2 regions of the Ornithinimicrobium sufpigmenti genome follow, and region 2 is predicted to be linked to the other one. Evidence: predicted binding sites of a transcription regulator. Region 2 holds the regulator's gene; the other holds the start of a gene.

Region 1 (4,190 bases), 350 kb from region 2:
CCGGCCGGCGGCCAGCACCGCGCGGTCCGGCTCGGCCAGGAACGGTCCCAGGTCGGCAGGGTCGTCGAGGGGTTCTGCCTCGCTGTCGGGAGCATCGACCTCAACCCAGCGCACCTCACCGAAGGGGTCCGTCGTGCCGACCACCGCCCGCCGCCCAGCGTTGCGGACCGCTGCCCGCCACCAGACTGCGCACTCGACGACGCTGCCGTCGACGGAGACCCACTCGGCCTCGGTGCCGGCTGGGAGGTGGGCGTGCGGGAAGCCGGGGGAGAGCTTGGCTCCGGTGGCGGCGGCGTCCACCGCGACCTGCTGCACCACCGTCCACGACGGTGAGAGCTCCTCAAGCCGGAACACCCGCCGGGTCCGCCCCCGCACGTCGGCCACCCCGGGGGTGCGGCGCGCCGGGTCCAGGAAGGCCCCGTCATCCGGACCGACAGACACCCTGGTCGCATCTCCCACCCGGACCTCGACACCGGCCAGGTCCGCCAGGTTCGCGCGGGCCGCGACCGACACAGCAGGGTCGCTCTCGACCGCCGTCACCTGCAGGCCAGCCTCGGCCAGCCCGCGTGCATCCAGCCCGAGCCCGCAGCCCAGGTCCCAGACATGCGCGACGCCGGTGGCACGCCATCGCAGGGCGCGGCGTGCGGCGACTGCTGGCCGGGTCGCCTGCTCGAGGCCGTCCTGGGTCAGCAGCAGCCGGTCCGCGAGCGGGCCGAGCCGTGGGCGGGCCGCAGCCCGGAGCCGCGACTGGGTCAGCGCCGCGGCCACCAGCGCAGGTTCGTGCCCCTCGGCCCGCAGCCGGGTGCCGAGGGCCAAGGCCGCGTCCTCGTCGTAGGGCGGCAGCGAGGCGAGGAGGTCCGCGCCCTCGCCCTCGGCCAGGCGGATCAGCAGCTCTGTGTCCGGACGCTCCACCCCACCATTGTCGGGTCAGGCCGGTGCGAGCATGGCGCCGGCCGACCGACCGACTAGATTGGGCGGTATGCCGCTGCTCTCGCCCGACGTGCACAAACTCTTACGGCGCGGCCGCAAGCTCGCCCTGGTGACGGCGGGCGTCACGGTGGCAGGGCAGGTGACGCTGGGGGCAGCGATCATGGTGGCGGACGCGCTCCGCAAGCAGCGGGACTATGCGGAGGACAAGGTGCCCGAGCACCCGCCGCGCATCGCGGACGTCGACGGTAACGAGCTGAAGACGTACACCTTCGGCCGGCACCTCTACGACGACATGGTCAAGGCCATCGACGAGGCCCGGGACTTCGTCTACCTCGCCTCCTACATGTGGAAGGGCGACGAGGTGGGACAGGCGTTGAAGGACGCCGTCCTGCGGGCGGCAGAGCGCGGGGTGCTGGTCTGCATCGTCTACGACGGCTTCGCCAACCTCGTCGTGCCGAGGGAGTTCAAGAGCTTCCCGGACAGCATCCACGTGATGCCTTTCCCGGTGATGCGCACCGCCATCCCGATCATCGACATCCGCAGCACCGGCCGCGACCACCGCAAGATCCTCGTGGTGGACGGCCGGGTCGGTTTCGTGGGTGGTTACAACATCGGATCTCTGTATGCCGAGAGCTGGCGGGACACCCACCTCCGGGTGACCGGCCTCGCGGTATGGGAGCTGCAGAACGCCTTCGTGGACTTCTGGAACCGGCACCGCGGCCCGCGGGCCCGCCTGCCCGAGCTTCCGGACAGCGGCATCCAGCGGTGGAACAGCACCATCCACGCGGCGCGCAACGAGCCCAGCCGAGTCATCTACCCGGTGCGCGGCCTCTACCTGGAGGCGATCGACCGCGCGGCTCAGCGGGTCTGGATCACCCAGGGCTACTTCATCCCCGACCCCGAGATCAAGAACGCCGTGCTCGCGGCTGCGGGCCGCGGGGTGGACGTGCGGGTGATCCTGCCCGAGCGGTCCAACCACGTGCTGGCCGACCTGGTCGCCCAGGCCTATTTCGACGACCTGCTCGAGGGCGGGGTGCGCCTGTTCCACTACCGCGACGTCATGGTGCACGCCAAGACGATGACGGTGGACGGGCAGTGGTCGACCATCGGCACCGCCAACATCGACCGGCTCTCGCTCCAGGGGAACTACGAGATCAACCTGGAGATCATCGACCCGGACCAGGCCTCGCTGATGGAGCAGATCTTCGTCACCGACCTGGAGAACTGCGACGAGGTGACGCTGGAGCAGTGGCGGCAGCGTGCCTGGTACCGCAAGGGCGTGGAGCGGTTCCTTCGCCCGTTGCAGGTCATGCTCTGAGTCGTCGCGCTCGGTCGTCGCGGTCGGCCAAAGCCCCGGCGTGTTGGCACTCGGCTTGACCGAGTGCTAACCGTCGGCCTAGATTCGACTTAGCACTCAAGGCACGCAAGTGCCAGCCGCGAGCGCCGACCGATCCCCGCGACGGCGGTAGGCGCCAGCGGGGAGTGGCACCCGCAACGACCACACCGGCCGGTGGACACCATCGGCCGGACCACGAAAGGGAAGGTAACCGTGTCGGTTTCCATCAAGCCGCTCGAGGACCGCATCGTCGTCCAGGCCGTCGAGGCCGAGCAGACCACCGCCTCCGGCCTGGTCATCCCGGACACCGCCAAGGAGAAGCCCCAGGAGGGCGAGGTCCTGGCGGTCGGTCCCGGCCGCTGGAACGAGGACGGCGACGAGCGTGTCCCCATGGATGTCAAGGTCGGCGACCGCGTCATCTACTCCAAGTACGGCGGCACCGAGGTCAAGCACGGCGGCACCGAGTACCTGATCCTGAGCGCGCGTGACGTGCTCGCGATCGTCGGCTGACCCGCTCTGAAATTTCTGTGAGCCGCCCCGCCACACCCGCCCGTGCGGCGCGGTGAGGCGGGGCGCTCGCATGACCGACCACATACCACCGAAAGGAGCTGTGCGCCGATGGCGAAGCAGCTGCAGTTCAACGACGACGCCCGCAAGGCGTTGGAGCGGGGCGTCGACGCCCTGGCCAACGCGGTCAAGGTGACGCTGGGCCCCAAGGGCCGCAACGTCGTCCTCGACAAGAAGTGGGGCGCGCCCACCATCACCAACGACGGTGTGACGATCGCCCGCGAGGTCGAGCTGGAGGACCCCTACGAGAACCTGGGTGCCCAGCTGGCCAAGGAGGTCGCCACCAAGACCAACGACATCGCCGGTGACGGCACCACCACCGCGACCGTCCTGGCCCAGGCCATGGTCAAGGAAGGCCTGCGCAACGTGGCCGCCGGCGCCGGCCCGGCCGCGCTCAAGCGCGGCATGGACCAGGCCGTGAACGCCATCTCCGACCGCCTTCTGGAGACCGCCCGCGAGATCGAGGGCCGCGACGAGATCGCCCAGGTGGCCGGGCTGTCCGCCCAGGACCCCACGGTCGGCGAGCTGATCGGCGACGCCTTCGACAAGGTCGGCAAGGACGGCGTCATCACCGTGGAGGAGTCCTCCACCACGGCGATGGAGCTGGAGTTCACCGAGGGTATGCAGTTCGACAAGGGCTACCTCTCGCCCTACTTCGTCACCGACACCGAGCGCATGGAGGCCGTCCTGGAGGACGCCTACGTGCTGCTCCACCAGGGCAAGATCTCCAAGGTCTCCGACCTGCTGCCGCTGCTGGAGAAGGTCGTCGGCGCCGGCAAGCCCCTGGTGATCGTGGCCGAGGACATCGAGGGCGAGGCCCTGTCGACGCTCGTGGTCAACAAGATCCGCGGCACCTTCAACGCGGTCGCCGTCAAGGCCCCGGGCTTCGGTGACCGCCGTAAGGCGATGATGCAGGACATGGCCATCCTCACCGGTGGCCAGGTCATCACCGAGGAGGTCGGGCTGTCCCTGGAGACCGCCGACCTGGACCTGCTGGGCACCGCCCGCCGCGTGGTCTCCACCAAGGACGCCACGACCATCGTCGAGGGCGGTGGCGACCACCAGGCCGTCACCGACCGCGTCGCCCAGCTGCAGGCCGAGGCAGCCTCGACCGACTCCGACTGGGACCGGGAGAAGCTGCAGGAGCGGATCGCCAAGCTGGCCGGTGGCGTGTGCGTCATCAAGGTGGGCGCCCACACCGAGGTCGAGCTGAAGGAGAAGAAGCACCGGATCGAGGACGCCGTCTCCGCGACCCGCGCCGCGATCGAGGAGGGCATCGTCGCCGGTGGCGGCTCCGCCCTCATCCACGCCGCCGGTGCCGCCGACGAGCTCGGCCTGTCCGGTGACGAGGCCGTGG
Region 2 (4,190 bases):
GTGCCGGAGCCCGTGGTGCCTGTGCTCACCGCCACCTGCCCTGGGCGTTGAGGACGGCGAGCGCGGCCGGCCCGGCGCTGGAGGCGCGCAGGACGGTCCGGCCCAGGCGGACCGGTCGGGCACCTGCCGTGGTGAGCGCGGCCAGCTCCTCCGGCGCGATCCCACCCTCGGGGCCGACGACGACCAGCACCTCTCCCTGTTCGGGCAGGGCCACCTGGGCCAGCGGTTCGTCGGCCTCCTCGTGCAGGACGAGGGTGAGCGCCGACTCGGCGACGCGCCGCACCAGCTCACCCCGGGTCGCCAGGTCGGCGACGACCGGCACGCGGACGCGGCGGGACTGCTTGGTCGCCGCCTGCACGGTCTGCTCCCACTTGCGGTGGGCCTTCTGGGCCCGCTCGGCCCGCCAGCGCACGATCGAGCGGTCGGCCTGCCATGGGACCACCTCGTCGACGTCCAGCTCGGTCGCGGCCTCGACGGCCATCAGGTCGCGGTCCCCCTTCGCCAGCGCCTGCACCAGGACGAGGCGGGGCTGCGGCTCCGGGACCGTCCACAGCGAGTCGACCGCGAGCTGGAGGGCTCCCTGGTCGGCGGCAGTGACGGTGCAGGACGCGGCGCGACCCCGACCGTCGGAGACGAGGACCCCCTCGCCGACGCCGAGACGTTGCACGTCGGCGGCATGACGTCCCTCGGGGCCGTCCAGCCGCAGGGTGCCCGGCCCACCCTCGTCGTCGGCGTCGAGACTGCCGACCGGCACGAGGAACAGGGGCGCGGTCATCACCTGCCCCTCAGGGCGTCCCAGAGCTTGCTCTTGCGGCCGTGGCCGGCGCCGTTGGCACCCATGCGACCCGTGGGACGGGTCTCGTCCCGGCTCTCGGCCAGCTGGACCAGCAGCTCGCGCTGCTCGTCGGTGAGGCGGGTGGGGACCTTGACGTCCAGGTGCAGGACGAGGTCGCCGCGGCCCTGGCCGCGCAGGTGGGTGACCCCCAGACCGGGCAGCGTGATGGTCTCGCCGGGCTGGGTGCCCGGGGCGAGGTCGATCTCCTCCAGGCCGTCGAGGGTCTCCACGGGCAGGCTGGCGCCGAGCGCAGCCGCCGTCATGGGGACCTCCAGCGTTCCGTGCAGGTCGTCGCCCCGCCGCTGGTAGGTCTCGTGCGGCTCGACCGCGATCTCGACATACAGGTCCCCCGGCTCCCCGCCGTACGGTCCGACCTCGCCCTCACCGCTGAGCTGGATCCGGGTGCCCGTGTCCACCCCGGCCGGCACCCTCAACGTCAGGTCGCGGCGGGTGCGGACCCGTCCCTCGCCCGAGCAGTCGAAGCACGGGTGCTCGATCACGTCGCCGTAGCCGCGGCAGGCCTGGCACGGGCGGGAGGTCATCACCTGACCCAGGAACGAGCGTTGGACCTGCTGCACCTCGCCGCGGCCGACGCAGACCTGGCAGGTGCGGGTGCCGGAGTCCGGCTGCGCGCCCGAGCCGGTGCAGGTCTGGCACAGCACGGCCGTGTCGATGTACAGGGTCTCCTCCCCACCGAAGACGGCGGTGGGCAGGTCGATGTCCAGCCGGACTAGGGCGTCGTGACCGCGCTGAACCCGGGCCCGCGGGCCCCGGGTGCCGGCTGCGGTGCCGCCGAAGAAGGCGTCCATGATGTCGCTGAAGGTGAAGCCCTGGCCGAACCCGCCGGTGGCGCCGCCGTAGGGGTCCTGACCCCGGTCGTAGGAGGCGCGCTTGGTCGGGTCGCCGAGGACGTCGTAGGCCTGGCTGACCCGCTTGAACTCGGCCTCGGCGTCCGCCCCGGGGTTGACGTCCGGGTGGAGCTGACGGGCCTTGCGGCGGTAGGCCTTCTTGATCTCCTCGGGAGTGGCCTCGCGCGGCACTCCAAGATCGGCGTAGTAGTCGTTCACGGCGTGGGGCGTCCTCAGCTGGTCGCGGTCGGATGGGTTCGGCAGGTGGTCTTCAGGTGGTGCTCAGGTGGTGCTCAGGTGCTGGTGCGCCGGTCGGCGCGACGGGGTGACGTTGGTCCAACGACGGGGGCGCGGCAGGTATGCCGTGAGATCCCTCACCCGTCCAGGATCTCGGCGACGTAGTGCGCCACCGCGCGGACGGCGACCATGGCCTGGCCGTAGTCCATACGGGTGGGCCCCACGACGCCCAGGTTCCCGGCACCACCGTAGGCGGTGGCGATGACAGAGGTGGTGCGCAGCGGCGCGTACGGGTTCTCGGTCCCGATCGAGACGGCGACCGTGTCGCCGTCGCCCTCGGTGATCGTGGGCACGGCCTGGAGCAGCCGCAGCAGCACCACGTGCTCCTCCAGCGCCTCCAGGACCTGGGACAGGGTGGTCGGGAAGTCGCTGCCGACCCGGGCCAGGTTGGCGGTGCCGGCCAGCACGACCCGCTCCTCGGTGCTCTCCTCGGTGGCGTCGGCCAGGGCTCGCGCGACCGCGTCGGCGAGCGGCCGGTCCTCGGGCGGCATCCGCTCGGTCACCGCGGCCAACCGCGCCGGCACAGCGGTCAGCGGCTGGCCGACGGCCTGCTCGTTGACCAGGTTGCGCAGCCCTGCGACCAGCTCGGCCTCGACGCCCAGGTCGCGACCGGTCTCCACCATGCGCTGCTCGACGCGGCCGGTGTTGACGATGAGCACGACCATGAGGCGGGTCCCGCCGACCGGGACCAGCTCGATGTGCCGCACGGTGGACCGGGTCAGGCTCGGGTACTGCATGACGGCGACCTGCTGGGTCAGGCCCGCCAGGAGCCGGGTGGTGCGGGCGACGACGTCGTCCAGGTCCACCGCACCCTCCAGGAAGCGCTCGATGGCCGCGCGCTCGGCCTTGCTCATCGGCTTGACCTGCTGCAGCCGGTCCACGAAGAGCCGGTAGCCGGCGTCGGTGGGGATCCGTCCGGCGCTGGTGTGCGGTGCCGTGATAAGGCCCTCGTCCTCCAGCGCCGCCATGTCGTTGCGCACGGTCGCGGCCGAGACCCCGAGCTGATGGCGCTCCAGCAGGGCCTTGGACCCGACCGGCTCGGAGGTGCGCACGTAGTCCTGCACGATCGCCCGCAGCACCTCCAGACGACGCTCCTCGCTCATGGCTCCTCCCTCCGCCGCTGGCACTCTGCATACCTGAGTGCCAAGTCTACCCGGGGCACGCAAACCGAACCTCCCCTCGACCGAGCGCACGCTCCTCACCGACCAAGCGCACGTTTCGCACCGACCAACGACGCGGTCCGCCCATGGGCGGGCAAACCGTGCGCCCGGTCGGGGCCAGCCCGGGAGAACCGTGCGCCCGGTCGGGGCCCGACCGGGAGAACCGTGCGCCCGGTCGGGGGAGGGCGAGACTCAGTCGACCTGGCGGGGGTGGGTCATGTCGATCGGCACGACCCAGGCGTCGAACTCCTCCTCGGACAGGTGACCCGAGGCGATCGCGGACTCGCGCAGGGTCAGGCCCTCCTTGTGGGCGTGCTTGGCGATCGCTGCGGCCTTGTCGTAGCCGATGTGCGGGTTGAGCGCGGTGACCTGCATGAGGTTGCTGGCCAGGTTGGCCTCGATCGTGGCGTTGTCGGGCTCCAGGCCCACGGCGCAGCCGTCGTTGAACGCACGGCAGCCGTCGCCGATGAGCCGGATGCTCTCCAGCACGGCGTGGACCATGACCGGCTTGTAGACGTTGAGCTGGAAGTTGCCCTGGGTGCCGGCGAAGGCGACAGTGGCGTCGTTGCCGAAGACCCGGGTGGCGACCATGGTGAGGGCCTCGGACTGGGTGGGGTTGACCTTGCCCGGCATGATGCTCGACCCCGGCTCGTTCTCGGGGATGACCAGCTCGCCGATGCCGTTACGGGGGCCGGAGGCCAGCCAGCGCACGTCGTTGGCCATCTTCATCAGGGCGCCGGCCAGGGTGCGCAGGGCGGCGGAGGTCTGCACGAGGGCGTCGTGGGCCGACAGCGCAGCGAACTTGTTCTCCGCGGACACCAGCTCGAAGCCGGCCTCCTCCCCCATCTTCTGCGCGGCCAGGTCACCGAAGCGGGGGTGAGCGTTGAGCCCGGTGCCGACGGCGGTGCCGCCGATCGCCAGCTCCCGCAGGCCGTCCCCGGCGTGCCGCACCTCGCGCATCGCGTAGTCGATCTGGGCCACCCAGCCACCGATCTCCTGCCCCAGGGTGATCGGGGTCGCGTCCTGAAGGTGGGTGCGGCCGACCTTGAC

The links. The regulator HrcA, encoded in region 2, represses chaperone genes, less so after heat shock. The targets are predictions, from matches to a motif close to TTNGCACTCGNNNNNNNCGAGTGCNAA.
Region 1: groES (co-chaperone GroES) is a predicted target of HrcA. The motif match lies at 2,292-2,318, and genes of this name have one in related genera.

What each region holds. Positions count from the first base shown of each region.
Region 1 covers NZ_CP036403.1:2,940,377-2,944,566, reverse strand. Annotated here, with positions in the region: gene ESZ52_RS13505 (THUMP-like domain-containing protein) at 1-912, opposite strand, end outside; gene ESZ52_RS13500 (phospholipase D-like domain-containing protein) at 980-2,248, shown strand; gene groES (co-chaperone GroES) at 2,480-2,776, shown strand; gene groL (chaperonin GroEL) at 2,885-4,190, shown strand, end outside.
Region 2 covers NZ_CP036403.1:2,594,466-2,598,655, forward strand. Annotated here, with positions in the region: gene ESZ52_RS11875 (MFS transporter) at 1-29, opposite strand, end outside; gene ESZ52_RS11880 (16S rRNA (uracil(1498)-N(3))-methyltransferase) at 26-775, opposite strand; gene dnaJ (molecular chaperone DnaJ) at 775-1,902, opposite strand; gene hrcA (heat-inducible transcriptional repressor HrcA) at 2,058-3,083, opposite strand; gene fumC (class II fumarate hydratase) at 3,333-4,190, opposite strand, start outside.